One region of the Shouchella oshimensis genome, then DNA from elsewhere that is predicted to be linked to it. Evidence: a T-box and tRNA genes for the amino acid it is inferred to sense, from the RefSeq annotation. Region 1 holds a T-box; the other holds one or more tRNA genes.
What was found. A T-box is a leader RNA that pairs with one kind of tRNA and senses whether it is charged. The one in region 1 lies ahead of alaS (alanine--tRNA ligase), so its partner is inferred to be a tRNA-Ala.
Positions count from the first base shown of each region.

Region 2: it has a tRNA-Ala gene. The T-box ahead of alaS (alanine--tRNA ligase) is inferred to sense a tRNA for this amino acid. The anticodon was not compared.

Region 1 covers NZ_JAMQJY010000002.1:28,027-43,727, forward strand. The annotation lists gene NDM98_RS14465 (YczE/YyaS/YitT family protein) at 1-32, shown strand, start outside; gene cymR (cysteine metabolism transcriptional regulator CymR) at 1-384, shown strand, start outside; partial or broken gene NDM98_RS14475 (cysteine desulfurase family protein) at 422-1,583, shown strand; partial or broken gene mnmA (tRNA 2-thiouridine(34) synthase MnmA) at 1,608-2,715, shown strand; partial or broken gene NDM98_RS14485 (tetratricopeptide repeat protein) at 2,752-3,412, shown strand; gene NDM98_RS14490 (helix-hairpin-helix domain-containing protein) at 3,422-4,747, shown strand; gene NDM98_RS14495 (AAA family ATPase) at 4,707-5,450, shown strand; gene NDM98_RS14500 (ATP-binding domain-containing protein) at 5,507-5,713, shown strand; gene NDM98_RS14505 (PRC-barrel domain-containing protein) at 5,979-6,455, shown strand; gene NDM98_RS14510 (YrzR-like zinc ribbon domain) at 6,469-6,657, shown strand; gene NDM98_RS14515 (DUF3918 family protein) at 6,674-6,862, shown strand; partial or broken gene NDM98_RS14520 (AI-2E family transporter) at 7,004-7,723, shown strand; gene NDM98_RS14525 (AI-2E family transporter) at 7,785-7,988, shown strand; T-box leader at 8,034-8,239, shown strand; gene alaS (alanine--tRNA ligase) at 8,304-10,943, shown strand; gene NDM98_RS14535 (IreB family regulatory phosphoprotein) at 11,114-11,302, shown strand; gene ruvX (Holliday junction resolvase RuvX) at 11,299-11,724, shown strand; gene NDM98_RS14545 (DUF1292 domain-containing protein) at 11,744-12,055, shown strand; gene NDM98_RS14550 (DUF1129 family protein) at 12,473-13,252, opposite strand; gene NDM98_RS14555 (PadR family transcriptional regulator) at 13,257-13,574, opposite strand; gene mltG (endolytic transglycosylase MltG) at 13,829-14,974, shown strand; gene NDM98_RS14565 (O-methyltransferase) at 15,045-15,683, shown strand.
Region 2 covers NZ_JAMQJY010000002.1:539,788-555,488, forward strand. The annotation lists gene tsaE (tRNA (adenosine(37)-N6)-threonylcarbamoyltransferase complex ATPase subunit type 1 TsaE) at 1-241, opposite strand, end outside; gene NDM98_RS17270 (thiamine-phosphate kinase) at 252-815, opposite strand; gene NDM98_RS17275 (AIR synthase related protein) at 697-1,242, opposite strand; tRNA gene NDM98_RS17280 (tRNA-Met) at 1,379-1,452, opposite strand; gene NDM98_RS17285 (hypothetical protein) at 1,710-1,856, shown strand; gene crcB (fluoride efflux transporter CrcB) at 1,874-2,230, opposite strand; gene NDM98_RS17295 (fluoride efflux transporter FluC) at 2,227-2,613, opposite strand; gene NDM98_RS17300 (MgtC/SapB family protein) at 2,761-3,465, shown strand; gene NDM98_RS17305 (DedA family protein) at 3,529-4,155, shown strand; gene NDM98_RS17310 (ferritin) at 4,320-4,829, shown strand; gene NDM98_RS17315 (S9 family peptidase) at 4,912-6,696, opposite strand; gene NDM98_RS17320 (esterase/lipase family protein) at 6,865-7,953, shown strand; gene NDM98_RS17325 (hypothetical protein) at 7,991-8,335, shown strand; rRNA gene rrf (5S ribosomal RNA) at 8,385-8,500, opposite strand; gene NDM98_RS23605 (hypothetical protein) at 9,238-9,372, opposite strand; rRNA gene rrf (5S ribosomal RNA) at 9,572-9,687, opposite strand; rRNA gene NDM98_RS17340 (23S ribosomal RNA) at 9,923-12,856, opposite strand; tRNA gene NDM98_RS17345 (tRNA-Ala) at 13,134-13,209, opposite strand; tRNA gene NDM98_RS17350 (tRNA-Ile) at 13,223-13,299, opposite strand; rRNA gene NDM98_RS17355 (16S ribosomal RNA) at 13,410-14,962, opposite strand; tRNA gene NDM98_RS17360 (tRNA-Ile) at 15,171-15,248, opposite strand; tRNA gene NDM98_RS17365 (tRNA-Gly) at 15,254-15,322, opposite strand; tRNA gene NDM98_RS17370 (tRNA-Pro) at 15,353-15,429, opposite strand; tRNA gene NDM98_RS17375 (tRNA-Arg) at 15,455-15,528, opposite strand.

The DNA of each region.
Region 1 (15,701 bases):
ATTATGATGGCACTAGCAAAGAAATCGGGTGAAGGCCCTGTTTCATTAAAGTCTATTGCAAAGGAATACGATCTTTCTGAGCACTATCTTGAGCAACTAATTGCACCACTTCGAAATGCAATCCTGGTTAAAAGTGTGCGCGGTGCATATGGTGGGTACATGTTAGCAAAAGATGCAAAACAAATTACAGTTGGAGATATTATTCGAGTCTTGGAAGGGCCAATTAGTCCGGTTGAAGTACTAGAAGACGAAGAGCCTGCTAAGCGTGATTTGTGGATTAAAATTCGTGACGCTGTTAAGAATGTCTTAGATAATACAACATTGGATGATCTAGCGAATTTTAAAACAGAAGGCGAACAAGAATATTATATGTTCTATATCTAATTGGAACAGTTTCATTTAACAAAAAGTAGGTGATGATTTGGAACGGATTTATTTAGATCATGCAGCGACTTCTCCCATGCACCCCGATGTACTTGAAACGATGATGCCGTATTTAACAGAGGTGTTTGGCAATGCGTCGAGTATTCATCGGACTGGTAGGAGAGCAAGACAAGCATTAGATGAGGCTCGGGCAGTGATTGCAACGGAGCTAAATGTTCTTCCGAGTACAATTCTTTTTACAAGTGGGGGAACAGAAGCGGACAATATCGCCCTACTTGGGTATGCTCAAGCGAACCAGCACAAAGGGCGCCATATTATTACGACCAAGGTGGAGCACCATGCAGTTTTGCATACCTGTCGTCAGCTTGAGAAAGCGGGTTTTGACGTAACCTATCTTCCTGTGGATGAAACAGGATTAATTTCGCTTGAGGATTTTGATGCAGCGTTACGCCAAGATACGATTTTAGTATCAATGATGTATGGAAATAATGAGGTTGGAACGGTGCAACCCATTTCTGAAGTGGGTCAAAGGTTGCGAGAGCATCAGGCTGTTTTACACACAGACGCCGTTCAGGCTGCCGGTAGCTTAGATCTGTCCATTCACCAGTTACATGTTGATTTATTATCAGTTAGTGCTCATAAGCTAAATGGACCCAAAGGAGTTGGGTTTTTATATGTTGGTGAGGACATTCAGGTGATTCCACCATTTTTTGGTGGGGAGCAGGAGCGAAAAAGACGTGCTGGAACAGAGAATATTGCCTGGAATTATTGGTCTAGCAGAGAGCTTCAAATACGCGTGTGCAAATCAGGAAGAAAAACGCGAGCAATATCGTACCTACAAAGAGCATTTTTCTGCTATCCTTAAGCAGGAAGAAATTGAATTTGAGATAAATGGCCATCCTGAATTAACTCTTCCTCATATTTTAAACATTAGTTTTCCTCGAGTTAATGTTGAGTCAATGCTTGTGAATCTTGACCTAGCAGGAATAGAAGTATCTAGTGGGTCCGCATGTACAGCTGGTTCAATTGAGCCATCTCATGTGTTAACAGCGATGTTTGGTGAGAATAATGAACGGGCAAAAACGGCCATTCGTTATAGTTTTGGTTTAGGAAATACAGAATCTGAAATAGAAAGAGCTGCGCTGGAAACGGCAAAAATTGTGAAACGTTATCAAAAGCAGCAGCCTTTTATTGTGTAACAAACAGACAGGAAGGTGAGCAAGATGAGTAAGCGTCCTGAAGATACCCGGGTAGTGGTAGGGATGTCTGGAGGAGTGGATTCGTCTGTCACAGCGCTATTGTTAAAAGAACAAGGCTACGATGTGATTGGCATGTTCATGAAGAACTGGGATGATACAGATGAAACAGGATTCTGTACGGCAACTGAAGATTACAATGATGTGATTCGTGTATGTAATCAGTTAGATATCCCTTATTATGCAGTGAATTTTGAAAAGGAATATTGGGATAAGGTTTTCACTTATTTCCTTGATGAATATAAAGCAGGACGTACACCTAATCCAGACGTCATGTGTAATAAAGAAATTAAATTTAAAGCCTTTTTAAATCATGCCATGACACTTGGGGCTGACTATGTGGCAACTGGCCATTATGCACAAGTGGAGGAAGTTAATGGTGTATTTCAATTAATTCGTGGTGTTGATGATAATAAAGATCAAACCTACTTTTTAAATGCGTTAAGTCAACAACAATTAGAAAAAGTTATGTTTCCAATTGGAGACATGCCAAAGTCTGAAGTAAGAGAACGTGCTCATGCGGCAAATCTTGCAACAGCCTCTAAAAAAGACAGTACCGGTATTTGTTTTATTGGCGAACGAGATTTCAAAGAATTCTTAAGTACCTTTCTACCAAGCTACTCCTGGTGAAATGCGGACCCTTGAAACAGATGAAGTAAAAGGACATCACGATGGTTTGATGTACCATACATTAGGTCAACGTCAAGGGCTTGGCATTGGTGGCGCTGGAGAACCGTGGTTTGTTGTAGGTAAGGACTTAGAACGAAATGTATTGCTAGTTGGTCAAGGTTTTGATCATTATGGCTTGTTTTCAAAAGGACTTGAAGCGATCGGTATGAATTGGATTATGGACGATAGCCCAACGGAGCCATTTGCTTGTACTGCTAAATTCCGTTATCGTCAAACAGATCAAGCTGTTATGGTTTACCCACATGCTGATGGAACAGCTACAATCACATTTGAAGAAGACCAACGAGCCGTTACACCTGGACAAGCCGTTGTTTTATACGATGGAACTCGCTGTCTTGGTGGAGGAACGATTGACGTAGTAAAAACAAATTGGGAAAATGCCTGAGCGGTATTTTCCCTTTTTCAAGTGAGGAGAAATAAGATGACAACATTAAATGAAAAAGGCATTAAACACATGAGAGAGCAACAATATGAAGAGGCAGGAAAAGCATTCACAGAAGCAATAGAGCTTGATCCTAAAGACCCTGCTGCGTATATTAATTTCGGTAATTTGTTATCGTTGCTCGATGAAAATGAACGTGCTCTTGTATTTTTTGATCGTGCAATTGGTCTAGATGAGGAAGCCGTCACAGCTTATTATGGGGCGGGGACCATCTATTATAAGCAGGATCAATTTGAAGAGGCAGTCAAAATGTTTAAACAAGCATTGATCAAAAAGCTTGATGAGGCGGATCTTTATTTTATGCTAGGCATGAGCTATTATCAGCTCGGGTCCTTGCCGCATGCTTGTGCTAATTTTCAACGAGCAGTGGAAATGAATGAAACGGATGTGGATGCAAACTTCCAGCTAGGTTTGACATTTGCACAGCTTGGAGCAATTGGATGAGGCAATGCCTTATTTATTAAAAACAGTTGAGCTTGACCCCAAGCATGCAGATGCCTATTATAATTTAGGAGTAGCCTATGCAAGTATGGATCAAGCAGAACAAGCACTTGATTCTTTTGACAAAGCACTTGAGGCACAGCCTGATCATCTATTAGCTGGAAATGGAAAAAAGATTATTGAACAAGCCTTGAAGTGAGGTGAAACTGTGGAGCAAACCGAAGAGCGTCAAAGCGGCGTACAGCGAGGATATATAAAAGGGGAAATTCTTCATGTGGTGTTTCGAAATGAAGAAAATTTTTACACGGTAGCTGTCATTAGAGTTCGTGAAACAAATGAAGAAATTGATGAAAAAAAATTAACGATAGTTGGTGTTTTACCTCACGTTGAACCAGATGAAACTTTTTTATTTTTTGGTAGTATTGCCGATCATCCTAAATTTGGCATCCAATATAAAGTTGAGCAGAGCCGACGTGATTTGCCACAAAGTAAACAAGGTGTCGTCAAATATTTGGCGAGTGATAGATTCCCTGGAATTGGCACAAAAACCGCAGAAACAATTGTTGAGACGCTTGGTGAGACAGCCATATCAAGAATTGTTGAAAATCGTGATGTTTTACGTAATATTTCAGGCTTAAAAGAAGAAAAAGCAGCGATGCTATATGAAAATCTGTATGAACAGCAAGGTGTTGAGCAGGTTTTAATTGTGCTATCTGAGCACGGATTTGGTGTTGATCTTGCTCTTAAGGTATTTCAGGTATACAAAACGCAAGCCCTTGAAATCATAAAAAGCAATCCCTATCAACTGATACATGATGTAGATGGGATAGGATTCAGACGAGCTGATCAACTAGGTGCCTCTATTGGTTTAACGGGAAATCACCGCGATCGTTTACGAGCAGGTTGCTTATTTTTGGTCCATGAGCTTTGTATTCAAGAAGGCCATATGTATATAGAAGCTGAACCCCTAATTAATCAAGCGGTTGCTCTATTATCTTCACCTAATGTGAAGATTCAACGGGAAGAAATTCAACAACAGCTTGTCCAAATGCATGAAGAAGGAATGCTTGTTGTTGAAGAGACACGTGTGTATACAAAATCGCTATTTGGTGCTGAAAAAGGCATTGCCTCAAATATTCGGCGGCTACTTTCAACTGAAGTAAAAGAGGAATTTCCTGAGGCGGAATTTTTAAAAACGTTAGGTGAACTGGAAGAAGAGTGGGGCATTGAATATGCATCGTCTCAAAAACAGGCGATTCAAGAAGCGATTGCTAAGCCGCTTATGCTCTTAACAGGTGGACCGGGTACAGGTAAAACAACGGTCATTCGAGGGATTGTGGAAGTGTACGCAAGGCTTCACGGATTATCCTTGGATCCTCGTGCATATACAGCAAGTAATCCTTTTCCTATTTTGCTCACAGCTCCAACAGGTCGTGCTGCAAAGCGGATGTCAGAAGCAACAGGTCTACCATCCGCAACCATTCACAGTATGCTTGGCTTGGAAAGGTGGAGCTGGAGGGTTCGACAAAGGTGAGCATGAACCACTAAACGGTGAATTGCTTATTATTGATGAAATGTCTATGGTGGACAGCTGGGTAGCAAACTCGTTACTTAAGGCGATCCCAAAAGGCATGCAGGTTGTCATTGTGGGTGATGAGAATCAACTACCTTCAGTTGGACCTGGTCAAGTGCTCCGTGATTTTATCCAGTCTGATATCATTCCACTGGTTGCTTTAACTGATATTTATCGTCAGGCAGAAGGTTCTTCTATTATTGAACTAGCACATGCAATGAAGGATGGATTTGTACCACCTGACTTAACAAATGCTCAATCTGACCGACGTTTTTTCCCTTGCAAAGTAGACCAAGTGAAGGATGTTGTCTGGCAAATTTGCGAAAACGCAATAAAAAAGGGGTATGAAGCACGTGACATCCAAGTACTTGCTCCAATGTACAAAGGCGGTGCGGGTATAACGGAACTAAATGTCATGCTCCAAAATTTATTTAATCCCAAAAAAGAAAAAGTTAGAGAAATCATTTTTGGTGATTTGGTTTACCGAACGGGAGATGTCGTGCTTCAATTAGTTAATAATCCAGAAGAACGTGTTTTTAATGGGGACCGTGGTGAAATCGTAGCGATTTTCTATGCAAAAGAAAACACTGAACGCAAGGACCAAGTTGTCGTTTCATTTGATGGAACAGAGGTAACCTATAGCAAAACTGAGCTTAACAGCTAACACATGCATACTGCTGTTCTATTCACAAAGCTCAAGGAAGTGAGTTCCCAATTGTTGTGCTTCCAGTGGTACGAAGCTATAGTCGAATGCTACGAAGGAATTTATTATATACAGCTGTAACACGTGCTAAACAGTTTCTATTAATGTGCGGTGAAATACGAACCGTCGAATACACCATTACAAGTGGCGAGGACCTCGAAAGACAATCGCAGCTTGTGAACAGATTGCAGCAACTGATTACTCAGGCCGAGCCTAAGTCGTAGAAAGGATTTCCTTTCTACGGCTTATTTTTGTTTGGGGAGGAGAGAGGGACATTGGAAGAGGAGCAGATACATCGGATAAGAGGAAAATACATCAGAAGAGGAGCAGATACATCGGATAAGAGGAAAATACATCAGAAGAAGAGCGGATACATCAACTAAGTTGAAAAACACATCCAAAATGCACTCTCTTCTAATAAAAAACGTCATCGCTCATACCTGTGTTCGTTTTGGACAAACTAAGGTTGTTCGGAAGGAAGGTGACTCGTTGCGAACATTTGCGGTTATTCAAGGTCTACCTGTTATTGAGATGGAGGCAGGAAACGAGTGTGGAAGGGTCATTGATCTACTCATGTATAACAATCAAATCACCGGATTGTTAGTGGATATGCGCGGATGGTTAAATCGGCATCGTTTTTTATTACTTGAGAATGTCTCAAGTATTGGAGAACAAGCGGTTATGATCCGCTCAAAAGATGATCTTGAAGCCTGTCAGTCTCATGATGCTTTTGAAACGTCCATTTCGCTCACTGTTGGGCGCCAGAAGTTAAAAGGAATGGAGTTGCTATCAGAAACAGGTACGCTGCTTGGTCTAGTGGAAGATGTATATTTTCATGAAAATGTGGGCACGATTGTGGGGTATAAAGTGACGGACGGTTTGCTTGCCGATTTGACGACTGGACAACAGATGTATAGTGGTCAGCAATTGGTTATAGGCAAAGAGCGAGCTATCCTCTCTAATTAAAGGAGGCCCCGCAATGCGCTGCCCAAATTGTCGAAGTATAGATATTGGAAAGATCGGAACCAATCAATTCTACTGTTGGAGCTGCTTTGTTGAGATGAGTATTGTCCAAGGTAAGCTATCTCTTCATCAAGTAGAAGAAGATGGTTCGTTAAGCTCGTTGGATGATTTATTTGAAGATGAACAGCTTCGTATGGAGACATAACGAGGAGGTGGAGTGAATGCGTCGAACATTAAAGCCATTAATTATGATGGGTATTGGTGCGGCAGTTTATTCAATGAATCAAACCAAATCAAAAACGAGAAAAATGGATTGGATACGCAAGATCGAAAAATATGATTTTGACCAGTTAATCTCTAAAAAACAATGGAGAAAAACGAGAAAAAAAGTCATGAAAGCCATTCGATAATGACAAACATACCGGAACAGTAAAATAATGTTCCGGTTTTCTTTTTGAAGGAGGGGTTTTATGGACAAAAAGCATTCGATTTCGTTGATCCTTCGAGCTCTTCATTTGTTTATTTGGCTTTTAACTATCTGGGTCCTTTTTATGCTGTGGCCGTTCATTCAACCAATTGTACATAAAATCATAACGATACTGACTCCTGTTTTAATATCAGCTCTTTTTGCATATATATTGCATCCTTTTATTGAAGGTTTGCATCAATGGAAGCTACCTAGATTAGCTGCAATTCTGCTTGTTTTTGCGGTTTTTATTGGGGGGGTTGTTCTAGCTATTATTTATGGAGTTCCTGTATTCGCTCGTCAAGTACAAGAAGCGATGCAGGTTTTACCGAGTCAAATTGAACGAGTGGTTGTGTTTGTTCACTCTTGGGAGCATTCAATTGAACAGATGCCAACTTTTTTAAAAGGACATGTAGATGATTGGTCCGGCGAGCTTTTGATTGTGACGGAGAGAATTCTGGATCAAGTGGAACTAGTAATCATTGCAGTAGCAAGATCCCTACCTTCATTAGTCGTTATTCCATTTTTAATTTTTTACTTCTTAAAAGACGTGACTTTAATTAAGAAATCAGTGTGGTATTTGACACCTGCTAAATGGAGACGGAGCCTCAGCTATTATGCAAAGGATGTGGATCATACTTTTGGAAGCTATATTCGCGGGCAGCTTTTAGTGGCGGCGGTTGTAGCTATCTTATCAATGATTGGCCTTTGGTTCATTGGAGTACCATATGCAGTTTTGTTTGGGTTATTTATTGGGGCAACCGACATTATTCCTTATTTCGGTGCGATCATTGGAGCCGCTCCAGCATTAATTGCAGCTCTTTTGATTTCGTGGGATAAAGGCCTTTATACGTTGATTTTGCTTGTTGTTATCCAAGCAAATAGAAGGAAATCTACTCTCTCCTTTAATCGTAGGAAAAACACTTCATTTACATCCAATGTTGATCGTGCTCGCATTGCTAGTAGGAGTAGAACTTGGTGGTATTCTTGGCCTTCTGATTGCAGTCCCGGTGTTAGCTGTCTTAAAAGTAACCTTACTTCATGTGCGACAACACTTTCAGAATGATTGACTTTTATAAAAATGGTTTTTATAATTGTAATGACACAAACATATCGCAAAATCATTGATGGAACGAGTAGGCGACAGTCCGTTTAAAGAGAGAACCTCCTTTGGTTGGAAGAGGTTTAACGAAGGGTCGATGAACGCTATTCCTGAGTGCTACTGACAAACAGTTGCCGTATACCGCGTTAAGGTACTTAAGAGATGAACAGAGGACTGTTCATAACTAGGGTGGTACCGCGTGATAATCTCGTCCCTTTTTTAGAGGGAGGAGTTTTTTTGTTGTGCTGGAATCGATTGAATTTTTTTAAGGGAGATGAGTAGAATGAAGCATTTAACTTCTGCTGAAGTACGGCAGATGTTCCTAGACTTTTTTAAGGAGAAGGGACATGATATCGAACCGAGTGCACCACTTGTACCATTTGAAGATCCAACCTTACTTTGGATAAACAGTGGAGTGGCCACACTTAAGAAATATTTTGATGGTCGCGTGATTCCTGAGAATCCGCGCTTGGCGAATGCACAAAAATCGATTCGCACAAATGACATTGAAAATGTAGGGAAAACAGCTCGTCACCACACGTTTTTTGAGATGCTTGGTAATTTCTCAATCGGGGATTATTTCAAAAAAGAAGCAATTGAATGGGCTTGGGAATTCCTGACGAGTGAGAATTGGATCGGTTTTGATGCGGAGAAGCTATCTGTAACCATTCATCCAGAAGATGAGGAAGCCTATGAGCTTTGGATAAAAGAGATTGGATTACCAAATGAACGAATCATTCGCCTTGAAGGGAACTTCTGGGATATTGGGGAAGGACCAAGTGGACCAAACACTGAAATTTTCTATGATCGTGGACCAGAGTACGGTAATGATCCGTCTGACCCTGAGCTATATCCAGGTGGAGAGAACGAACGTTATCTAGAGGTTTGGAATTTGGTGTTCTCGCAATTTAACCATAATCCTGATGGAACCTACACACCTCTTCCAAAGAAAAATATTGATACAGGTATGGGACTTGAGCGTATGGTATCTGTTATTCAAAATGTACCTACTAACTTTGAGACAGATTTGTTTATGCCAATTATTCAAGCTGTTGAAAAGTTAACTCCAGTTAAATATGGTGATAAAACAGACACAGACGTGGCATTTAAAGTGATTGCTGACCACATTCGAACTGTAGCTTTTGCTATTGGAGATGGCGCGCTACCATCAAATGAAGGGCGCGGTTATGTCTTAAGACGTCTGTTACGTAGAGCTGTTCGATTTGCAAAACAAATCGACATTGATCGTCCATTTATGTTTGAACTGGTTCCCGTTGTAGGAGACGTTATGAAAGCTTTCTATCCAGACGTGAATGAAAAAGCAGCATTTATTCAGCGTGTGATTCGTACGGAAGAAGAACGATTCCATGAAACGTTAAATGAAGGACTAACGATTCTTGATAAGATTGTAGCTGAAACCAAAGCGGCTTCTGAGGCGATTATTAAGGGTGAGGATGTATTCCGTTTATACGATACGTACGGCTTCCCTGTTGATTTGACAGAAGAATATGTGGAAGATGCTGGACTAGTTATTGACCGTCCTGGATTTGAAGAAGAAATGAATAAACAGCGTGAGCGTGCTCGTTCAGCAAGACAAGATACTGGCTCTATGCAAGTTCAAAGCGATCTATTAAGCAAATTAACAGCATCTAGTGATTTTGTAGGATATGAATCACTTTCTACAGAGTCCACAATTCATGCGTTGATTGTTAATCAAGAGCTTGTAGAAGAAGCACAAGCTGGAGATGAAGCACAGTTACTGCTTGATCGAACACCTTTTTATGCAGAAAGTGGTGGACAAGTTGCTGATGGAGGTATCATTCGCAGCGAATTAGGTGTTGCACGAGTAATTGATGTAAAAAAAGCTCCAAATGGTCAGCACCTTCATACGGTTCAAGTTGAAGAAGGTACACTAACAAATCAAGCTAAGGTAGAAGCCATTGTTGAAAACTCAGAGCGAAGTGGTACGATTAAAAATCATACTGCCACTCACCTGTTGCATCAGGCTTTAAAAGATGTTTTAGGGGCACATGTTAATCAGGCGGGGTCATTAGTGTCTGAGAATCGATTACGTTTTGACTTCTCTCATTTTGGTCAAGTGACCCAAGAAGAGCTTACTAAGATCGAAACGATTGTAAATGAAAAGATTTGGTCTGCTCTTGCAGTCGATATTTCCGTAAAAAATTTAGAAGAAGCTAAACAAATGGGAGCTATGGCTCTATTTGGTGAAAAATACGGAGAAACCGTTCGAGTTGTGCAAGTGGGAGACTACAGCTTAGAATTGTGTGGCGGTATTCATGTTCGTAATACAGCTGAAATTGGTCAATTTAAAATCGTTTCTGAAACTGGAATCGGCGCTGGAGTAAGACGAATAGAAGCACTTACTGGAAAAGCTGCTTACTTATATGTGCAAGATCAGTTGGACATACTGCAAGAATCAGCTACTTTAATTAAAGCGAAAAATGTCAGGGATGTTCCAGCACGTATCGAGGCTGTGTTGCAGCAAGTGAAAACGGTGCAGCGTGAGAACGAATCACTCTCTGCAAAAGTAGGAAATATGGAAGCATCGAACCTAACTGATTCAGTTGAAGATGTAGATGGAATTGCTGTATTAGCTAAAAAAGTGAATGCTCGCGATATGGATGCATTAAGAGCCATTTTAGACAAGCTTAAGCAGGACACGGAATCGGGTATTATTGTACTCGGAGCAGAAACAGATGGAAAAGTCTCTATCGTTGCAGGCGTAACAAAAGATTTAATTGAGCAAGGGTTTCATGCAGGGAAAATAGTGAAGGAAGTGGCATCACGCTGTGGTGGAGGCGGTGGTGGCCGTCCAGATATGGCTCAAGCTGGCGGGAAAAATCCAGCTCAACTAGATGAAGCACTTCAATTTGTTCCTGAATACGTAAAATCGATTTCCTAATTAGATGTTTTTGATGTACAATAAACAGAACAAGCTCATTTTATTCTGAGCTAAGTCCGGAACTTTTAAGAAAGAGGTGCATGTGATGAGCTCTATGGACAAAACAATGCAGTTTGATTTCCATGACGACTCTGTTAATGTGGATGTCCAGGAGGTACTGCTGACGGTTTATGCTGCCCTTGAAGAAAAAGGGTATAATCCGATTAATCAGATTGTCGGGTACTTACTTTCTGGAGATCCAAGCGTACATTCCAAGACACCAAGAGGCTCGAACGTTAATTCGCAAATTGGAACGAGATGAATTAATCGAGGCACTTGTGAAGTCTTATTTAACACATCACCGTAAGGAGAACGAATGAAATCATTAGGTCTTGATGTAGGTTCAAAAACGATTGGAGTCGCACTAAGCGATGCATTTGGTTGGACGGCGCAGGGAGTCGAAACTCTGCGCCGAACAGAAGGACAAGCCGAACTAGATTATCAGGCGATTGCCAAGCTTGTTCAGGAAAATGAAGTAAGTACTGTTGTTGTTGGACTTCCTAAAAATATGGATGGTACAATCGGTGGCAATGGTGAGCATTGCCAAGCCTTTGCCAAAGACCTATCATCTTACATTGATGCTGAGATCGTTATGTGGGATGAAAGGCTAACGACAATGGCCGCAAAACGAGTACTCGTGGAAGCGGACGTTAGCCGAAAGAAACGCAAGCAGGTCATTGATAAAATGGCAGCAACCCTTATCCTGCAGGGTTATCTCGATCGCGCAGGAAAAACTTTGTAAATAGAGAGGTGTCCATCACATGGCACAAGAAGAAAAAGAACGTATTATCATTCCAGACGAAAACGGTAACGAGCATCTATTTGATGAGTTATTCCGTTTCACAGTAGACACAACAGGAAACTCGTACCTACTCGTTGTACCAGTTGGAGAAAATGAAGAAGATACAGATGAAGAAGACGACGAAGAGCAAGAAGTTTTTGCATTCCGTTACGAAGACCGTGAAGGCGAAGAAAATGACATCGCCCTATTCCCAGTCGAAACAGACGAAGAATGGTCTGTTATTGAAGAAATGCTGAACACTTTTTCTGAAGAAGACGAAGAAGAAGAGTAAACGATCTTAGCCCCCAAGAATTTGGGGGCTTTTTTTGTTTGTATATGAATTTGCTTGAGCGTCTCGCATGTAGAAAAGTGGATCTTGCAGGAGCCGCCGCATGTAGCCCGAGCGCCTCGCATGTAGAAAAGCGGGTCTTGCGTGTAAAGAAGGAACCGCCGCATGTAGCCTGAGCGCCTCGCATGTAGAAAAGTGGATCTTGCGTGTGAAGAAGGAACCGCCGCATGTAGCCTGAGCGCCTCGCATGTAGAAAAGTGGATCTTGCATGTGAAAAAGGAGCCGCCGCATCTAGCCCGAGAGCCTCGCATGTAGAAAAGCGGGTCTTGCATGTAAAGAAGGAACCGCCGCATGTAGCCCGAGCGCCTTGAATGTCAAAAAGTGGGTCTTCCGTCTAAGAAAGAGCCGCTCACGTTCCAATTATACAGATGTAGAAGTCTTCTTTCCTTCAATCCATGTGCTAATTAGCATATATGTCATAATACCTCCATACGTGATACACACACCGACGATTAATTGAGTAGATTCTTGCAGGCTTGAGAATTGCAGTAAATAATCAGGTAAAACAAGGAATACCATACAAACGACTAAAATCCACGTTTTTGACCAAATTGAGAAAACGATAATAAATAATGAGGTAATAATTCCTAAAATAGTCATGGCAATCGTATTAAAAACGATGACTGGAGAAGAAACAAATGAATCTGTGAAAATTACAACAAAGAATAATGATAATGGTGTAATACTAACCAATGTTAGGATTAAGAATTCCTTTTTCTTTGATAGTGTATTAGCAGCAATATATTTAAAAGATATAGATAAAAGAATCAACCATAACAGAGTGATCGTAATGTGAGAAACAATTGTATATAATGAATACGCCATATACCCTGAGACAAGATCCATCATGATTTGAAATGAAAATGCCCCACTTACGATTAACGCTGCGTACTTCATCCATGTCCGCACATCCACCTTCATCTCACTTGAAAGAGATTCCATATAAGCTTTTGGTGAATCTCCAACTATTTTTTCAATTGGTTTTCCTGCTTTCTCGGCTTCAAGCAAATGAACCTCAAGCTCTGTTAAAATGTCATCAATTTCATCAGATTGTTTACCGCTTGAGAAAAGATACAAACGAAGGTTCTCGAGGAACGTTTTGCTTTCCTTTGACAATGATGAGTTTAAAATAGTCGTCATCTCCTTATTGATCCATTTTTTGATGTGACAGCACCAGGTTCACATTTGCTTCGAGTACATTCCATCTTTCTTTAAATAAAGTAAGTTCCTCTTCCCCTTTTTCAGTTAAGGAGTAATACTTTCGTTTTGGCCCTGCCGTAGATTTTCGGAGGGTGGAGGTCACTAATTTTTCTTTTTGCATACGTAATAACATGGGATAAATGGTTCCTTCGCTAAAGGCTTCAAATCCATAAGCTTCAAGTCGCTCTGCTAACTCGTAACCGTAAACTTCCTTTTCATCTATAATAGATAAAAGGCAGCCGTCTATAATGCCTTTCATCATTTGAGTAGTAGACAAGTCAAACCTCCTTCCTTTATCTTGTATTGCAAGGTATATTCGTAGTATATTACCTACTACCTTGTTATGCAAGAGTTATTTATCTTGTTATACAAGTTACCGAGTAAAAGAGTACAATCATCAAATCAGGAAATGCTAATATATGTGCTATTTCACAATTTGTACTGATACATTTTGAATTCTATACTGACATTTCCCACGTGTATTAGTATAATGGGAACGGCGGAGGGAGGAGAACAATGTCTGATTCCAATGAAAAGCCACGAAATACGTTGTACGAAGATCGTGTTTCTCAGGCAAAGATCGTACGCAAATGGGTGTTTATCTCTTTAATTGCCATTATAATAATTGGTGCTATAATAGCTGTAAGTGGATACGCTTATTTAAAAGGTTCTATTGAGCCGGTAGATCAAGAAAATGGTGAAGAGGTTGAAATTACCGTTCCAATTGGTTCTACACCTGGTGGGATTGGTGAGATTCTAGAAAATGCAGGCTTGATTGCAAATGGAACGATTTTTAAATATTATGTTCGTTATTTGAATGAGTCAAACTTCCAAGCTGGTGACTATACGTTATCTACGGAAATGTCGATGGAAGATATCATTCACGCTTTGAAGGATGGAAAGGTCATGCAAGAGCCAGTCTTTTCATTTACAATACCTGAAGGCTATTGGCTAGAAGATATTGTCGCAAAAATAGCTGAAGTAACAGATTATAGTGAAGATGAAATCATGGAAAAAATGCAGGATCGCGAATACATAGAATCACTAATGGAGAAATTTCCACTACTCGGAAATCAAGTCTTAAATGATGAGGTTCGCTATCCACTTGAAGGATATTTGTTCCCTGCACGATATGATTTTACGGATGAGAATACATCGATAGAAACCATAATTGAAACAATGCTTGCAAGAACAGAATCAGTTTTGGACAAGTATACAGAGCAAATTGGTAATAGTAATTACACGCTACATGAGTTGATGACACTCGCTTCAATTATTGAACGTGAGGCACAGAAACCAGAGGATCGTTACTTAATTTCAGGTGTCTTGTATAATCGTCTTGATCAGGATATGAAGTTGCAGGTTGATCCTACCGTTGCCTATGCGGCTGGTTCGCATCTTTATATGACCTCGTTTGATGATTTAGAGGTGGATTCTCCTTATAACACATATATGTATGAAGGAATTCCAATTGGGCCAATTGCAAGCCCAGGTGAAGACTCAATTAAGGCCGCACTTGAGCCTAGAGTCACCGACTATGTGTTTTTCTATGCTCGAGTCACTGGCGAAGTGATCTATAATAGCTCCTATGAAGATCATCAGGAAGTTGTAGAAGAGTATCGTCAAGAATGGATCGATGCAGGAGAAGAAGCAGAGGATTAAAATTAATAGAGGATGGAAGGAATGGAATGATCATTCCTTCCTCTTTTTAATCATGAGGAGATAGATGGTCATGTTTGATCAAGAGACCCTTGACTATTTAGTAGCACTTACACCAAAGCGCTCTAAACTAGTAGAGGAAATGGAAGCTGATGCAAAAGAACACGACGTTCCCATTATGGATTTAGTTGGCATGGAGAGTTTACTGCAATTATTACAGTTACGTGCACCCAAAAGAATTCTTGAAATTGGAACGGCTATAGGATATTCAGCTATTCGTATGGCGGAGGTTCTACCAGATACAGAAATTGTCACTATTGAACGAGATCCAGAGCGTGCGGAGAAGGCGAAATTCTACATAGAACAAGCAGGGCTAAGTAATCGTATTCATCTTATTGAAGGCGATGCGTTAAATGTGGTGGAAATACTTGAAAAAATGCCATTGTTTCATGTATTATTTATTGATGCAGCTAAAGGACAATATCAACGTTTCTTTGATTTATATACGCCCTTAATAGCTCTTGGTGGCATTGTGTTCTCTGATAATGTATTATTCAGAGGGTTGGTTGCCAAGCAAGATGTTGAGAGCAAGCGACTTTCAAAGCTAGCTGGAAAAATTAATACCTACAATCAATATCTAATGGAACATCCTAATTTTCACACACGGATCCTTCCAATAGGAGATGGACTTGCTGTGAGTTTTAAGAAATAAAGGATTTTAGTTCATGAA
Region 2 (15,701 bases), 510 kb from region 1:
ACACATCCATGTGATATAGCGGAAGACGGCCTTCGTATTCTTTTATAATGGTAAAGGTAGGGCTGTTCACAATCCTTTTTACTCCAAGTCCTTTTGCCAGACCTTTTGTAAAATGGGTTTTTCCTGCTCCCAAATCTCCTTCAAGTGTGATGACATCTCCTGCTTGTAGTAAGGTGCCCAAACGTTTGGCAAACTCCATCGTTTCGTCAGGAGAGTCCACTCTCTTCTTATATCTATTCATCGCTTCACCTTCATCTAAAATGATTAAACCCATCTTTCTTTAAGGGTTCGGTTTTGTTATCTCGTTGAATATAGACCAAATGCTCTGCTTTAGGTTGCACCTCACCTATATGACAAATCTGCACACCAGCTTCTTTGCCTTTTTTAATGAGGGTTTGCAAGTTTTGTTTCGCTATTGTTCCAATCAACTGAAAATCCTCGCCACCATTACACGCAAATTCAAGTCGCTTCTGTTCATTACTGTATACGGATTGCATCGCTGGATGATATGGAATCGAGTCTGCAAACAATGTCAACGTCACATCACTTGCCGCTGCAATTTCATGCGCCTCACTTGCTACCCCATCACTGATATCATTTAAAGATATCCGTGTAGACATCTCCGCACACAAACGTCCTGCTTTAATTTGGGGATTTGGTTCTTGATGGATCTGCACAAGTTGACGTTCTCCTTCATTAAAGGAACCATTCAGACCTTCCTTTAACAATAGCTCTAGCCCTGCAGCCGACGTACCTACGTAACCAGTGACAAAAACGGCATCGCCAGCTTCGGCTTGACCGATACAATTCAACATGATCTTCCACCTGGCCTACCGCCGTGACACTAATGACTAACGAGTCTTTTGCAGATACAGTGTCCCCACCAATCAGATCCATATTAAATGTACGAGCTAGCTTCTCCATTCCTACATATAAATCAGCCAGCTCCTGATCATTCCACTCGGGAGGGATTGCAATGGATACTAAATAAAAACGAGGAATCGCACCCATAGCTGCTAAATCACTAACATTAATCGCAAGTGCTTTTCTGCCAATTTGAAAAGCAGACAGCGTATCTTTTGTAAAATGTACACCTTCAATCATGGTATCCACACAAATCACTTCACGCAATTTCGGGGTGGACTCATACACTGCCGCATCATCACCAATTCCAAGGATTAGCGACGCTTGATTATGGTGTGACGGCTTGACCATTTCTATAAAATCAAATTCATCTTTCACGTAAGGGTCCTCCCCTTTTATCTGCTTCTGATACTCAGTTTAGCTGATTTTAGATAAAGATGCTATTAGCACACTTTATTCTTCATCCACACAAAAAAACCGAAGCAATCGCCTCGGTTTTTTTAGGTATTTGGTATTGCGGGGGGAGGATTTGAACCTCCGACCTTCGGGTTATGAGCCCGACGAGCTACCAGACTGCTCCACCCCGCGTCGTTATAAAGTTTATGGATGTTGTGTTTCTTCGACGTCATCGTTATATCTAAGTATGTCCAAACTTGCTTATTTGCATACTGTTTCTGTGACACAAGATATATCTTACCATGACTTATCAATAAATGCAAACTATAATTTTGAACAATTTTTGAACAAAATGATTGCATTCTTATAAAGATAGGAGTATGATTCACTTCATAGCATTGAATATATGAATTTTTTGTGACAGATTCATATAAAAAAAGGAGAGAATTATGATGTCTGAATTTAAACATGCTTGTCGCACTATGCTCCTAACTCCTGCTGCGTTAGTGTTAACACTAATTTTACTGCCAGTTTTACTTGTGACAGATGTACCGATCTTGCATTCCCTTATAGACTATATAAACCAAGACAGCTAATTCATTAGCTGTCTTTTTTATAGAATAAAAAAACCAAGACAATATGCCGCAATACAGCCTATAACGGTTAAACCTATATACCAGCAAAAAGCTGCCCATTTTTTCTCCTGAATGAGTTGGATCGATTCCATACTAAACGTTGAAAAAGTAGTAAAAGCACCAAGAAATCCTGTGCTTATTAATAACCCCACATTCTCCGTGAATAATCCAAGATGTGCTTGAACAGCGCCTAGTAATAAGGATCCAGCAATATTTATCATTAATATCGGAATAGGAACATCACGATTGGTTTGCAATCGGCTTAACCATATGCTGAGTGAAAAGCGACAAAATGCACCTAATCCTCCAGCTAGCCCAACATAGAAAAAAGTCACTGAGGACACCTTCTTTCTCCCAAAGTCTTTCCTGTCAAAAATCCAACGGCAGCTGCAATCAATCCTCCAGCTAAACTTAAAAACAGATAAGGAGCTAGATGGCCACCTGTTTCTGTGGCAAATCTAACACTCTCCCCTGCAAACGTCGACATCGTTGTGTACCCACCACATAAACCTGTGCCTAAACCTAGCCGGATCCACTCTCTTTTTGAACTAGCAAGAAACCAACCTGAAATCATTCCAAGCAAGAAACTTCCGCTACAATTCACAATCAATGTGGCATTAAACCAGCTTTCAGTCGTTATCATGGTATTTATCGCATATCTTAGACATGTACCTATCGCACCGCCTACTGACACAGCCGCCGCTATTTTCCAGTGCATTTTACCTCACCACTCTTTTTTCTGTATACTAGATATATCTATATCATTTGACTACCCGCACTCATTCATCTTCCCAATTCGTGGTATATTTTGGATATCGATGAGCATACCATAACATGTACAATACATTATTTGAGGTGATTAAACATGGACATTCTTTTAATAAAACTCGTTGCCTCCCTAATATCGGGATTTTTAATAGGGGTTGACCGACAAATCAAACATAAACCACTTGGATTAAAAACAAGTATGGTCATCTGCATTGCCAGTTGTTTAATGACCATCGTCTCTATTGAAGCAGTAGCAAAATACGCTTCTGAACATACACCTAATATGGATCCCATGCGACTTGCAGCACAAGTTGTAAGTGGTGTAGGTTTTCTCGGTGCTGGAGTTATTTTGCGCAGAAGTAATGATGTTATCTCAGGTCTAACAACTGCCGCTATGATTTGGGCAGCCTCTGGACTTGGAATTGCGATTGGTGCAGGGTTTTATATAGAAGCCACTTTCTCCGTCATCTTAATCTTAATTGCAATCAATGTCATCCCTGCTATTTTTGCTGCAGTTGGCCCTTCCTCTTTAAGCTCTAAAGATGTTCATACTCGGATTGTCATTGCTCCTGAAGGACAAATGAGCAGCATTATCGATGCCCTACAGGTTCGAGGGAAAACAATGAAAGAAAAGAGAAATAAGCAGCTAACCGTTCGAGATGTTCAAATAAAGGACTTGTCAAGCGGTGACCAACAAATGGACATTACGCTCTCCATACCTAAAACAATGTATATTACAGATATTTACTACCTCATCAAGGATATTGATTATGTACAAACTGTAGATGTTGAAAAAAGATAGTGCCTATTACCCAAAAACTAGATATACTGTAACTATACATCTAGCGACAGGATGGGTAGAAAAATGGAATTTGTAAAAGAATTAATTGCACAGTACGGATACTGTGGCATCTTTATCGCATTAGTTGGAGGAATTGTTGGACTTCCGATCCCTGACGAACTGCTATTATTAACAGTTGGATACTTTACTCATTCAGGCGAACTTAATATATTTCTCTCATTACTCATATCGACACTCGGCTCAGTGATTGGAATTTCTATTAGCTATTATTTAGGAAAGAGGCTCGGTCTTCCTTTTCTACTAGCGCATGGTTCAAAGCTTTTTCTTTCAGAGAAAAAAATTGAACGGTCCCAACAGCTTTTTCAAAAATACGGCGCGTTCATTTTAATGATTGGATATTTTATTCCGGGTGTTCGTCATCTAACAGGATACATTGCAGGAATATCAGACCTCCCCTTTAAAAAATTCACACTTTATGCTTACAGTGGTGCGATTATTTGGGTCCATACTTTTGTCTTAGCAGGAAGCTATATGAGATGGGATTGGCAAAGATTAAGTGATTCGATCCTTGCTCACAAATTTTTATTTGGTAGTATTGTTGGGTTCCTGATTTTATCATTTGTCTCGTGTTATATTATATATCAAAATCTAAAGCGCAAAAAACTTCGTCGGCAATATTACCACAACTGAGAATTTTGATCAATTAATGAGAATATTTAATTGATTTATTAATAGAATCCCCTAATTATTAATACTTATTATTATGTAACAGGTCGATCTTATATTGACCTGTTCTTTCTGCTAAGATAAACTAAAGATACGATCTTTGTTTTAACTTGAGAGGAGCTTTTCCAATGCTACCAGATGATTTAACCAAAGCCTTAAACAACCAAGTCAATTTTGAATTTTATGCAGCTCACTCGTATACAGCCATTGCTGCGTACTTTGCCAACCAGGGGTTCAAAGGCTTCAGAAACTTTTTCTTAGTACAAGCTGAAGAAGAGCGTTTCCATGCTATGAAAATTTATAACTTTTTAGTGGATGTTGGTGAACGAGTCATCATCGACACGATGGAACAACCTAAGAATTTATTCCAATCACCACTTGAAGCGATTGAACACTCATTAGCTCAAGAGAAGGATGTCACAAAAGCTATTTACAAGATTGCTGACTTGGCAACAGAGCATAAAGAGCATGCTACAATGGCACTTATGAATTGGTTTGTAGAAGAACAAGTTGAAGAAGAAAGCATGTTCCGTGACATGATTGCCAAAGTGAAACGGATTGATGTAGATAGCAGTGCTTTTATCATGCTTGATTCTGAACTAGGCAAGCGTTCATTTGACGCTGAAGAAGAACATTAAGATGGTAGAAGAACAGGACGCAATGGCGTTCTGTTTTTTTGTCGCTAAAAAGTGGTCACTCATTATGAGCGACCACTTTTGATTAAATAACTTGATTAAAAAATGCCAATACTCTCTCACTTACCTTAATCTCGTTCTCTTTTTTCGAAAAGCCGTGACCTTCATCCTCAAAAACAAGATATTCAACTTCTGTACCTTGGGCACGAAGAGATTCAACAATTTGGTCAGATTCGGCTTTTACAACACGCGGATCGTTTGCCCCCTGGATAACAAGCATCGGTTTTGTCATCGTCTCTAAATACGTAATAGGAGAGTCACGAGTAAACCGCTCTTTATCTTCAATCGGATCACCTATCCACGTTTTCATCATCGGTTTCCAAAATTCAGGAACACTATCATAAAAGCTGAACAAATTGGAGACACCAAAGATATCTACAACCGCTTTAAAATAGTCAGGATGGCGTCCATGAAGCAATAAAGCCATATATCCGCCATAGCTGCCGCCCATCAATAGAACCTTATCCTTATCTACATATCCTTGATCAATCATATAATCGACACAAGCAATATTATCTAAACGAGGCCCATGCCCCCAGTCCCCTTCTACCATTTTCATAAAAGCAGAACCGTAATCACTAGAACCCCTAAAATTCGGTGCTACGATATTATAGCCTTCATAAATTAAATGCTGAAACATTGCCCTAAAAAATTTCCCCTCAGAACTTTGAGGACCACCGTGCGGCCAAAGAATCAGGTGTTTATTATCTACTTGAGGTCTTGCCTTAAAATATAAAGTCTCAATTTCTAAATCATCAAAGGACTTGTATGTTAAAACTTGTGGCTCGGACAATTCTTGCTGATCTAATCCCGAAACATGAATCTTCGTTAATGCCTTCCATTGTTGCTCGTTGTTTAATGTATATAGATTTATTGGTTGTGTAGCTGTGCCACCAGCAAGATAGAGCGTATCTTGTTTTGAAAGAACAGCTTTTGCGATATTCGTAACAGGAAGCTTGAGATCAGATATTTTTTGATTTTTTATATCAAACTGATACATCTTTTCTTCTACTCCGGCTGATGCAGTTATATACAACAAGTCTTTTGCCTGATTCACCTTTAAATCCTTTAATTCAATGCCAGCAAGCTCGACCACTTTTTTCATTGTTTTTGTTTTGGTATTAAAATGAGCCAAATAAGATAAATCCGCTTCATAGTTTGTTGTGAAATAGATGTCAGTATCCGAGACAAAAACAACACTTTCAAACGTATAAGCTAAATCAGGATTTTCAACAAATGGTATAAGCTCACCATCTTCAAGTAGATAAGGTACACTATGAGTATTGGCAAAACTCTTACCCAGAATCAGCTTCGTTTCCCCTTCATTTTTTGCAGCTAAAAAGGTTGGTGTTGTTTCACCCGTATGTATAGTACGTATCTCACCAGTTTGCAAATCATATGTATTTGTATTTAAATAAGTCGGGTTCTCATCTGTTGTATTGTAAAAAAGTAACGTCCCATCGCCCGAAAGACCTTCTACCATATGACGCTGCCCTTCTTTTTGAACAAGTGGTTTAAGCGTACCGCCATTACGTGGCAATGCGTAAATTTGAGCATTCTCATCACCTTCATGATCAAATGAAGCAATAATAAATGAACCATCCTTGCTGTACATTAAGCTATGACATCTTTCACCAATTGATGTTAGCTTATAAGGGAAACGCGAGTCTGTATCCATCCCCCATAATTCAAACTCCCCACTAATATTCGCTGAGAAAACAATTTGATCTTCCGTAGGACTAACATCAAAATCACTTGTTTTAACTAATTCAAAAAATTGACTTGCTTTAGGTTTGTCGAATGTAATCATCTCATTAATCTCCTTATAGTATGTAAGATTGTAAGTCTATTCCTTCTATCTATTTATTCTATCATTATAAACAGGTATTTTCCCAATGTTTTGATTTCTTGATTCACCTTGTATGACGCTCTTGATGCCCTTAGTCTTATAGTAAACCTACTAAAGGGAGAGGATCTCATGCGTCTAAAAGTATTAATCCTTTGTTTAATCGCTCTTTTTGTTCTTAGTACGCCATATTCAGTAAACGCTGGTTCGTTTGGAAAAGGCGATCCATTTGGACCGGTTGGTGAATGGTACATTGGCGAGGAATCTAGCACACCAAACAGTCATTCTCCAGTGTTATTTGTTCATGGCTATAATAGTTCCTCTACTACTTGGTGGAAAGAGAATGATATGTATGATTTATTTCGCGAAGCAGGTTATCGCACTTCATTTATTAACCTACATCCAGATAAAGATATGTGGGTGAATGGTGCCATTTTAGCAGACAAGCTAGAGCAGATCTATGATTACTTTGGTGAACCATTAATGGTGGTTGCTCATAGCAAAGGTGGACTCGATACACAATCCGCTTTAGTTCATTTTAATGCAGAGCAATATGTCTCAAAGGTATTTACACTCTCTAGCCCTCATCATGGAAGCGAACTTGCCGACTTGGCACATAGTAATTGGGCCTCCTGGTTAACTGGTATTATCGGTGCTCGCAGCGAAGCCACTGAATCCTTACAAACCGGTGCAATGGCTCAATTTCGGCAAGAAACCGACCCCTTAGCTCAGGAGTTAGATGTTCCATTTTATACATTCTCGGGCTACGAACCCGGTTCCTTTGGTTCAGCATTGTACTGGGGCGGGATCTATCTTAATTCTTACGGAGAAAATGATGGCAGTGTAACAGTTAATCACTCAAAGTTGTCCTATGCTCATGAAAGAGAATCTGGACCGTGGAATCACTCAGAAGTAAAAACCGGCGAGTATGCCTATTCATTTATTGAACCATTATTACATGCGGAATCAAGCTATGAAAGGCAAAGAAATGGATATCCCTATTCTAGCGGTACGATCGTTCGCGGAGGAGAAGTTGAAGACATACTAACAGAGGAATTTCTTGTTGAATCAGATGTAGACTTAGCCTCAGTCCACCTTTTAACAAATGAAGAAGTGCATAATGCAGAATTCATTGCTCCAGATGGAACCAAGCATCAAGCAGTGTCCCAAGCAAGAAAAAGAACACTCTGTCTTCGCAGATGCCTGGATCTCTTCTTTTGATATCGAGAATCCTATCCCAGGAAATTGGCAGGTACAAATGGAACATACTACAGGAGAAGAACCACTTACCTATCTATTAATATCTGGACTTGAAGGAGGTATCTCAGGAGAGCTCTATCTAGATCCATTTACCACAAACGTTCAAGTGGACGAGGGCAGCATTAACTCAGAGGATCTTAGCGTAACCGTGCACATCAATGACGAACTCATTATGAATCAGGGATCAATATCCAACTTTCAATCAATGTCCCTCCTAAATAAAGAAGAAGGTGCCTATAGCATAACAATAGATATAGAAGGAAAAACCAAAAAAGGAGAACTCTTCGAACGAACACTCATTCAAAATATCTATATTGATTCAGAAGGAAATCAACTTATTTAATAAACAATAAAAAGATCGCGCATTTCCTATTGAAATGCGCGATCTTAATGCCCGGCAACGTTCTACTCTCGCAGGGGGAAGCCCCCAACTACCATTGACGCAGAAGAGCTTAACGGCCGTGTTCGGCATGGGAACGGGTGTGACCTCTTCGCTATTGCTACCGGACTTATATGTGATATTCTCTAACACAATGATTAGAATATCACGTCTTATTGATGAGCGCAATAGGTTTTGCAAAATTTGTCGTAAAACTTTAATTGAAGTCGATACTTACTCCATATATTACCGGAGGGGCTAGGTGCTGGGAAGGAGTTCTTGGTCTGGTGAGCCCGGGCTTGGTCTCGATCGTCGCAGGTTGGTAATATAAAGATGGTTCTTGCTAACCTTGTCCTTTCTCTTGCTAATGAGGTGAGGCTCTTGGGTATGATGCTTTTTATCTTGGTGTATGGGCTTAGTACTGGGTAAACGGTGGATTGCTCTTACTGCGGGGCCAGTTTCTCTTGATGTTGTAGCTTGGTTCTTAGTATATTGGTGCTCTAGCTTGGATAAGGCTTTGTGGTTCTTTGTATTGCCCTTGGTTTTCGAGTTAAAAGGTTTGCAGGGTTGATTTAATCGGTTTAAACCTCGATAGGTTTATTCCTTTTGAGATGGTTTAAGGTGGATGGGTAGAGTTCTTGCTGTTGGTCTTTCTTTCTTGGTGAGGAGGGCTCGGGCTTGGTGTGGGGAGGGGGTTCTTGGTGCGGAGGGAAGTCTCTTGGTGGTATGAAGATGGTTCTTGCTAACGTCGTCTTTTCTCTGGCTAGTGAAGGGAGGTTCTTGGTGCGCTAGCTGTTTTTCTTAGTGTAGAGGCATGGCGCTGGGTAAAAGGTTGATCGCTCTTGCTTTATCTCCGGTTCCTCTTGTTAATGAAGCTCGTTTCTTGGTGGATCGGTTGCTCTAGCTTGGTTACGTTCGCCTGTTTCTTGGTATTGTCTTTGTTCCTTCTCTTTACTGCTTTTAATCGGTAATCCGAATCGATTTCTTTCTCTTCCTTCCATCCTTCTCCTCTTGATTCTCCGCCCTTTTTTCTTACTATCCCCCTCCCCTTCTAAATAGAAGCACAATCCGTCTTGGTTCACGTCTTTTTCTTCTTGCTCATGACTTCGAACTTCTTGGTACCGAACCCTGCACTATCCGGATACACAAAAAACCCCTTCATCCAATGGGTTAACCATCAGATGAAGGGGTTTTTAAAGTGCCCGGCAACGTTCTACTCTCGCAGGGGGAAGCCCCCAACTACCATTGACGCAGAAGAGCTTAACGGCCGTGTTCGGCATGGGAACGGGTGTGACCTCTTCGCTATTGCTACCGGACTATGCTGGACGGCCAATCATCGGCGCGCTTCTTCGTCCACTTCGTCTTGTCACTCCGTCACGTATGAAGATACGCTCCTTCGTTCCAATCCTTGTGTCCTCGAATCACTTGATGCTTGTTGTCCATCTTGAGAAAAAGATTCTCTCAAAACCAAATCGTGCCCACAGGAGGAGGAACTCACCGAAGTGACTTCTTCTTCCTGTTTCTATGCTACTCACACTGTCTTTCACCATGTTGGATAAGTCCTCGACCGATTAGTATCTGTCCGCTCCACGTGTTGCCACGCTTCCACTCCAGACCTATCAACCTCATCATCTCTAAGGGGTCTTACTGGCTTACGCCATGGGAAATCTCATCTTGAGGGGGGCTTCATGCTTAGATGCTTTCAGCACTTATCCCGTCCACACGTAGCTACCCAGCGATGCTCCTGGCGGAACAACTGGTACACCAGCGGTGTGTCCATCCCGGTCCTCTCGTACTAAGGACAGCTCCTCTCAAATTTCCTGCGCCCGCGACGGATAGGGACCGAACTGTCTCACGACGTTCTGAACCCAGCTCGCGTGCCGCTTTAATGGGCGAACAGCCCAACCCTTGGGACCTACTTCAGCCCCAGGATGCGACGAGCCGACATCGAGGTGCCAAACCTCCCCGTCGATATGGACTCTTGGGGGAGATAAGCCTGTTATCCCCAGGGTAGCTTTTATCCGTTGAGCGACGGCCCTTCCATTCGGCACCGCCGGATCACTAAGCCCGACTTTCGTCCCTGCTCGACTTGTAGGTCTCGCAGTCAAGCTCCCTTATGCCTTTGCACTCTTCGAATGATTTCCAACCATTCTGAGGGAACCTTTGGGCGCCTCCGTTACTGTTTAGGAGGCGACCGCCCCAGTCAAACTGCCCACCTGACAATGTCCCTGACCCGGATCACGGGTCGAGGTTAGAATGTCAGCACCGTCAGGGTAGTATCCCACCAATGCCTCCACCGAAGCTGGCGCTCCGGTTTCAAAGGCTCCTACCTATCCTGTACAAACGATACCAACATCCACTATCAGGCTACAGTAAAGCTCCATGGGGTCTTTCCGTCCTGTCGCGGGTAACCTGCATCTTCACAGGTACTATAATTTCACCGGGTCTCTCGTTGAGACAGTATCCAAATCGTTACACCATTCGTGCGGGTCGGAACTTACCCGACAAGGAATTTCGCTACCTTAGGACCGTTATAGTTACGGCCGCCGTTTACTGGGGCTTCAATTCAGAGCTTCTCCCGAAGGATAACCCCTCCTCTTAACCTTCCAGCACCGGGCAGGTGTCAGCCCCTATACTTCGCCTTGCGGCTTCGCAGAGACCTGTGTTTTTGCTAAACAGTCGCTTGGATCTTTTCACTGCGGCTCTCTCGGGCTTGCACCCTAATAGAGCACCCCTTCTCCCGAAGTTACGGGGTCATTTTGCCGAGTTCCTTAACGAGAGTTCTCCCGCGCGTCTTAGAATTCTCTTCTCGCCTACCTGTGTCGGTTTGCGGTACGGGCACCTTCCACCTCGCTAGAGGCTTTTCTAGGCAGCGGAGGATCAGGGACTTCGGTACTAAATTTCCCTCGCTATCACTGCTCAGCCGAACGGAAAGCGGATTTGCCTACTTTCCAGCCTAACAGCTTAGACGCGCATATCCATCAGCGCGCTCACCCTACCTTTCTGCGTCCCCCCATTACTCAAACGGTGGAGAGGTGGTACAGGAATATCAACCTGTTGTCCATCGCCTACGCTTTTCAGCCTCGGCTTAGGTCCCGACTGACCCTGAGCGGACGAGCCTTCCTCAGGAAACCTTGGGCTTTCGACGGAGGGGATTCTCACCCCTCTTTTCGCTACTCATACCGGCATTCTCACTTCCAAGCACTCCACTAGTCCTCACGATCTAGCTTCGCTGTCCTTGGAACGCTCCCCTACCACGAACACCTAAGGTGTTCATCCATAGCTTCGGTGATACGTTTAGCCCCGTTACATTTTCGGCGCAGAGTCACTCGACCAGTGAGCTATTACGCACTCTTTAAATGGTGGCTGCTTCTAAGCCAACATCCTGGTTGTCTGGGCAACTCCACATCCTTTGCCACTTAACGTATACTTTGGGACCTTAGCTGATGGTCTGGGCTGTTTCCCTCTTGACTACGGATCTTAGCACTCGCAGTCTGACTCCCGAGGATAAGTACTTGGCATTCGGAGTTTGACTGAATTCGGTAATCCTGTGGGGACCCCTCGTCCAATCAGTGCTCTACCTCCAAGACTCTTCCCTCGAGGCTAGCCCTAAAGCTATTTCGGGGAGAACCAGCTATTTCCGAGTTCGATTGGCATTTCACCCCTACCCACACCTCATCCCCGCATTTTTCAACATGCGTGGGTTCGGGCCTCCATTCAGTGTTACCTGAACTTCACCCTGGACATGGGTAGATCACTCGGTTTCGGGTCTACGACGGCGTACTCAAATCGCCCTATTCAGACTCGCTTTCGCTACGGCTCCGCCTCATCAGCTTAACCTTGCACGACATCGTAACTCGCCGGTTCATTCTACAAAAGGCACGCCATCACCCGTTAATGGGCTCTGACTAGTTGTAGGCACACGGTTTCAGGATCTCTTTCACTCCCCTTCCGGGGTGCTTTTCACCTTTCCCTCACGGTACTGGTTCACTATCGGTCACTAGGTAGTATTTAGCCTTGGGAGATGGTCCTCCCGGATTCCGACGGGGTTTCACGTGTCCCGCCGTACTCAGGATACACTCCGGAGGAAACGAAGTTTCGGCTACGGGGTTGTTACCCTCTTTGACGCATCTTTCCAGATGCTTCACCTACTCCGTTTCTTTATGACTCCAATGGAATGTCCTACAACCCCTGAAGGCAAGCCTTCAGGTTTGGGCTCTTTCCGTTTCGCTCGCCGCTACTCAGGAAATCGATTTTTCTTTCTCTTCCTCCGGGTACTTAGATGTTTCAGTTCCCCGGGTCTGCCTCCTCGTATCCTATGTATTCAGATACGGGTACCATTCGATTAAAAATGGTGGGTTCCCCCATTCGGATATCCTCGGATCAAAGCTCACTTACAGCTCCCCGAGGCGTTTCGCCGTTCGTCGCGTCCTTCTTCGGCTCCTAGTGCCAAGGCATTCACCGTGCGCCCTTTCTAACTTAACCAAATTTGACTGCAGATCATCGGCGCATTTCTTCGTCCACTGCGTTATTCTCAATCGGTCACGTACGGGTGTACGTTCCCTCATTCGAAAACTTGTGTCCTCGAACTGCTTGATGCTCTTTGTCAAATACACTGGTGTATATAAAGACTCGCTCACATCTATAGAGATGATTGCGTTGTGTGTGTGTTTTGCATTGCACGATTTAGTTTTCAAAGAACCAACCTTCAGACACAAAAAAAGGTCATCAAATAACACTTATATTTGTTCTAAAGAGATTATGGTGGAGCCTAGCGGGATCGAACCGCTGACCTCCTGCGTGCAAGGCAGGCGCTCTCCCAGCTGAGCTAAGGCCCCGTTACTATTTAAATGGTGGGCCTGAGTGGACTCGAACCACCGACCTCACGCTTATCAGGCGTGCGCTCTAACCAGCTGAGCTACAGGCCCCCAAATGGGGTAAATATTAGAATGAATAAGTTCATTCAAAACCGAACAAAAGCCAAAGCGTATTCACATCAGGTAAACCTGTGTGATCGACTAGAAGTATTACTCCCTAGAAAGGAGGTGATCCAGCCGCACCTTCCGATACGGCTACCTTGTTACGACTTCACCCCAATCATCTGTCCCACCTTCGGCGGCTGGCTCCAAAAGGTTACCTCACCGACTTCGGGTGTTACAAACTCTCGTGGTGTGACGGGCGGTGTGTACAAGGCCCGGGAACGTATTCACCGCGGCATGCTGATCCGCGATTACTAGCAATTCCAGCTTCATGCAGGCGAGTTGCAGCCTACAATCCGAACTGAGAATGGCTTTATGGGATTGGCTTCACCTCGCGGCTTCGCAACCCTTTGTACCATCCATTGTAGCACGTGTGTAGCCCAGGTCATAAGGGGCATGATGATTTGACGTCATCCCCACCTTCCTCCGGTTTGTCACCGGCAGTCACCTTAGAGTGCCCAACTAAATGCTGGCAACTAAGGTCAAGGGTTGCGCTCGTTGCGGGACTTAACCCAACATCTCACGACACGAGCTGACGACAACCATGCACCACCTGTCACTTTGCCCCCGAAGGGGAAGCTCTGTCTCCAGAGTGGTCAAAGGATGTCAAGACCTGGTAAGGTTCTTCGCGTTGCTTCGAATTAAACCACATGCTCCACTGCTTGTGCGGGCCCCCGTCAATTCCTTTGAGTTTCAGCCTTGCGGCCGTACTCCCCAGGCGGAGTGCTTAATGTGTTAACTTCGGCACTACGGGCATCGAAACCCCTAACACCTAGCACTCATCGTTTACGGCGTGGACTACCAGGGTATCTAATCCTGTTTGCTCCCCACGCTTTCGCGCCTCAGCGTCAGTTACAGACCAGAGAGTCGCCTTCGCCACTGGTGTTCCTCCACATATCTACGCATTTCACCGCTACACGTGGAATTCCACTCTCCTCTTCTGTACTCAAGCCTCCCAGTTTCCAATGACCGCTTGCGGTTGAGCCGCAAGATTTCACATCAGACTTAAAAGGCCGCCTGCGCGCGCTTTACGCCCAATAATTCCGGACAACGCTTGCCACCTACGTATTACCGCGGCTGCTGGCACGTAGTTAGCCGTGGCTTTCTGATGAGGTACCGTCAAGGTACCGCCCTATTCGAACGGTACGTGTTCTTCCCTCATAACAGAGCTTTACGAGCCGAAACCCTTCATCACTCACGCGGCGTTGCTCCGTCAGACTTTCGTCCATTGCGGAAGATTCCCTACTGCTGCCTCCCGTAGGAGTCTGGGCCGTGTCTCAGTCCCAGTGTGGCCGATCACCCTCTCAGGTCGGCTACGCATCGTCGCCTTGGGGAGCCATTACCTCTCCAACTAGCTAATGCGCCGCGGGCCCATCTCACCGTGAGAGCCCGAAGGCCCTCTTTTAATCTTGCACCAGGAAGTGCTAGATGTTATCCGGTATTAGCCCCGGTTTCCCGGAGTTATCCCAGTCGATAAGGCAGGTTGCCCACGTGTTACTCACCCGTCCGCCGCTAACGTTTTTGAAGCAAGCTTCAAAAACGTCCGCTCGACTTGCATGTATTAGGCACGCCGCCAGCGTTCGTCCTGAGCCAGGATCAAACTCTCCAAAAAGTGGTGAGTTGATTGTTACTGTTGGCATTGATGTCTCCATCAACTTTCCAATTGCGCAGTGTTACCTGCGACTTTTTTGTTACTAATGAGATATCATGTATCTCTTCGTACGCTTGGCTTTTGTTCAGTTTTCAAAGAACTTGTTTGTCGCTCACTTGGCGACTTTTATATGTTACCAAACATCGAAATGTTTGTCAACAACTTTTTTTGGTGGGCCTGAGTGGACTGGAACCACCGACCTCACGCTTATCAGGCGTGCGCTCTAACCAGCTTGAGCTACAGGCCCAAAAGAGCGGGTGATGAGAATCAACCACATCATCAGCTTGGAAGGCTGAGGTTTTACCACTAAACTACACCCGCACAATATAATAATGTCGACCAAAAATTAAATGGTCGGGAAGACAGGATTTGAACCTGCGACCCCTTGGTCCCAAACCAAGTGCTCTACCAAGCTGAGCTACTTCCCGAAGTCTATGTAATAGAAAAGATAAGCGCGCCCGAGAGGAGTCGAACCTCTAACCGCTTGATTCGTAGTCAAGTACTCTATCCAGTTGAGCTACGGGCGCAAGCAATGAGAATAAATCATTATGCAACCTGTTGAAGAACATTGGTAAGTGCGTCGCTCTTAACGACAAGTAATAATATATCACGTCCTGATGAAAAGCTTCAATAGTTTTTTAAAAAAACTTATCAACTTTTAAAATGTTTATTTATTCTTACAGTTTAAGAATGCAGTACC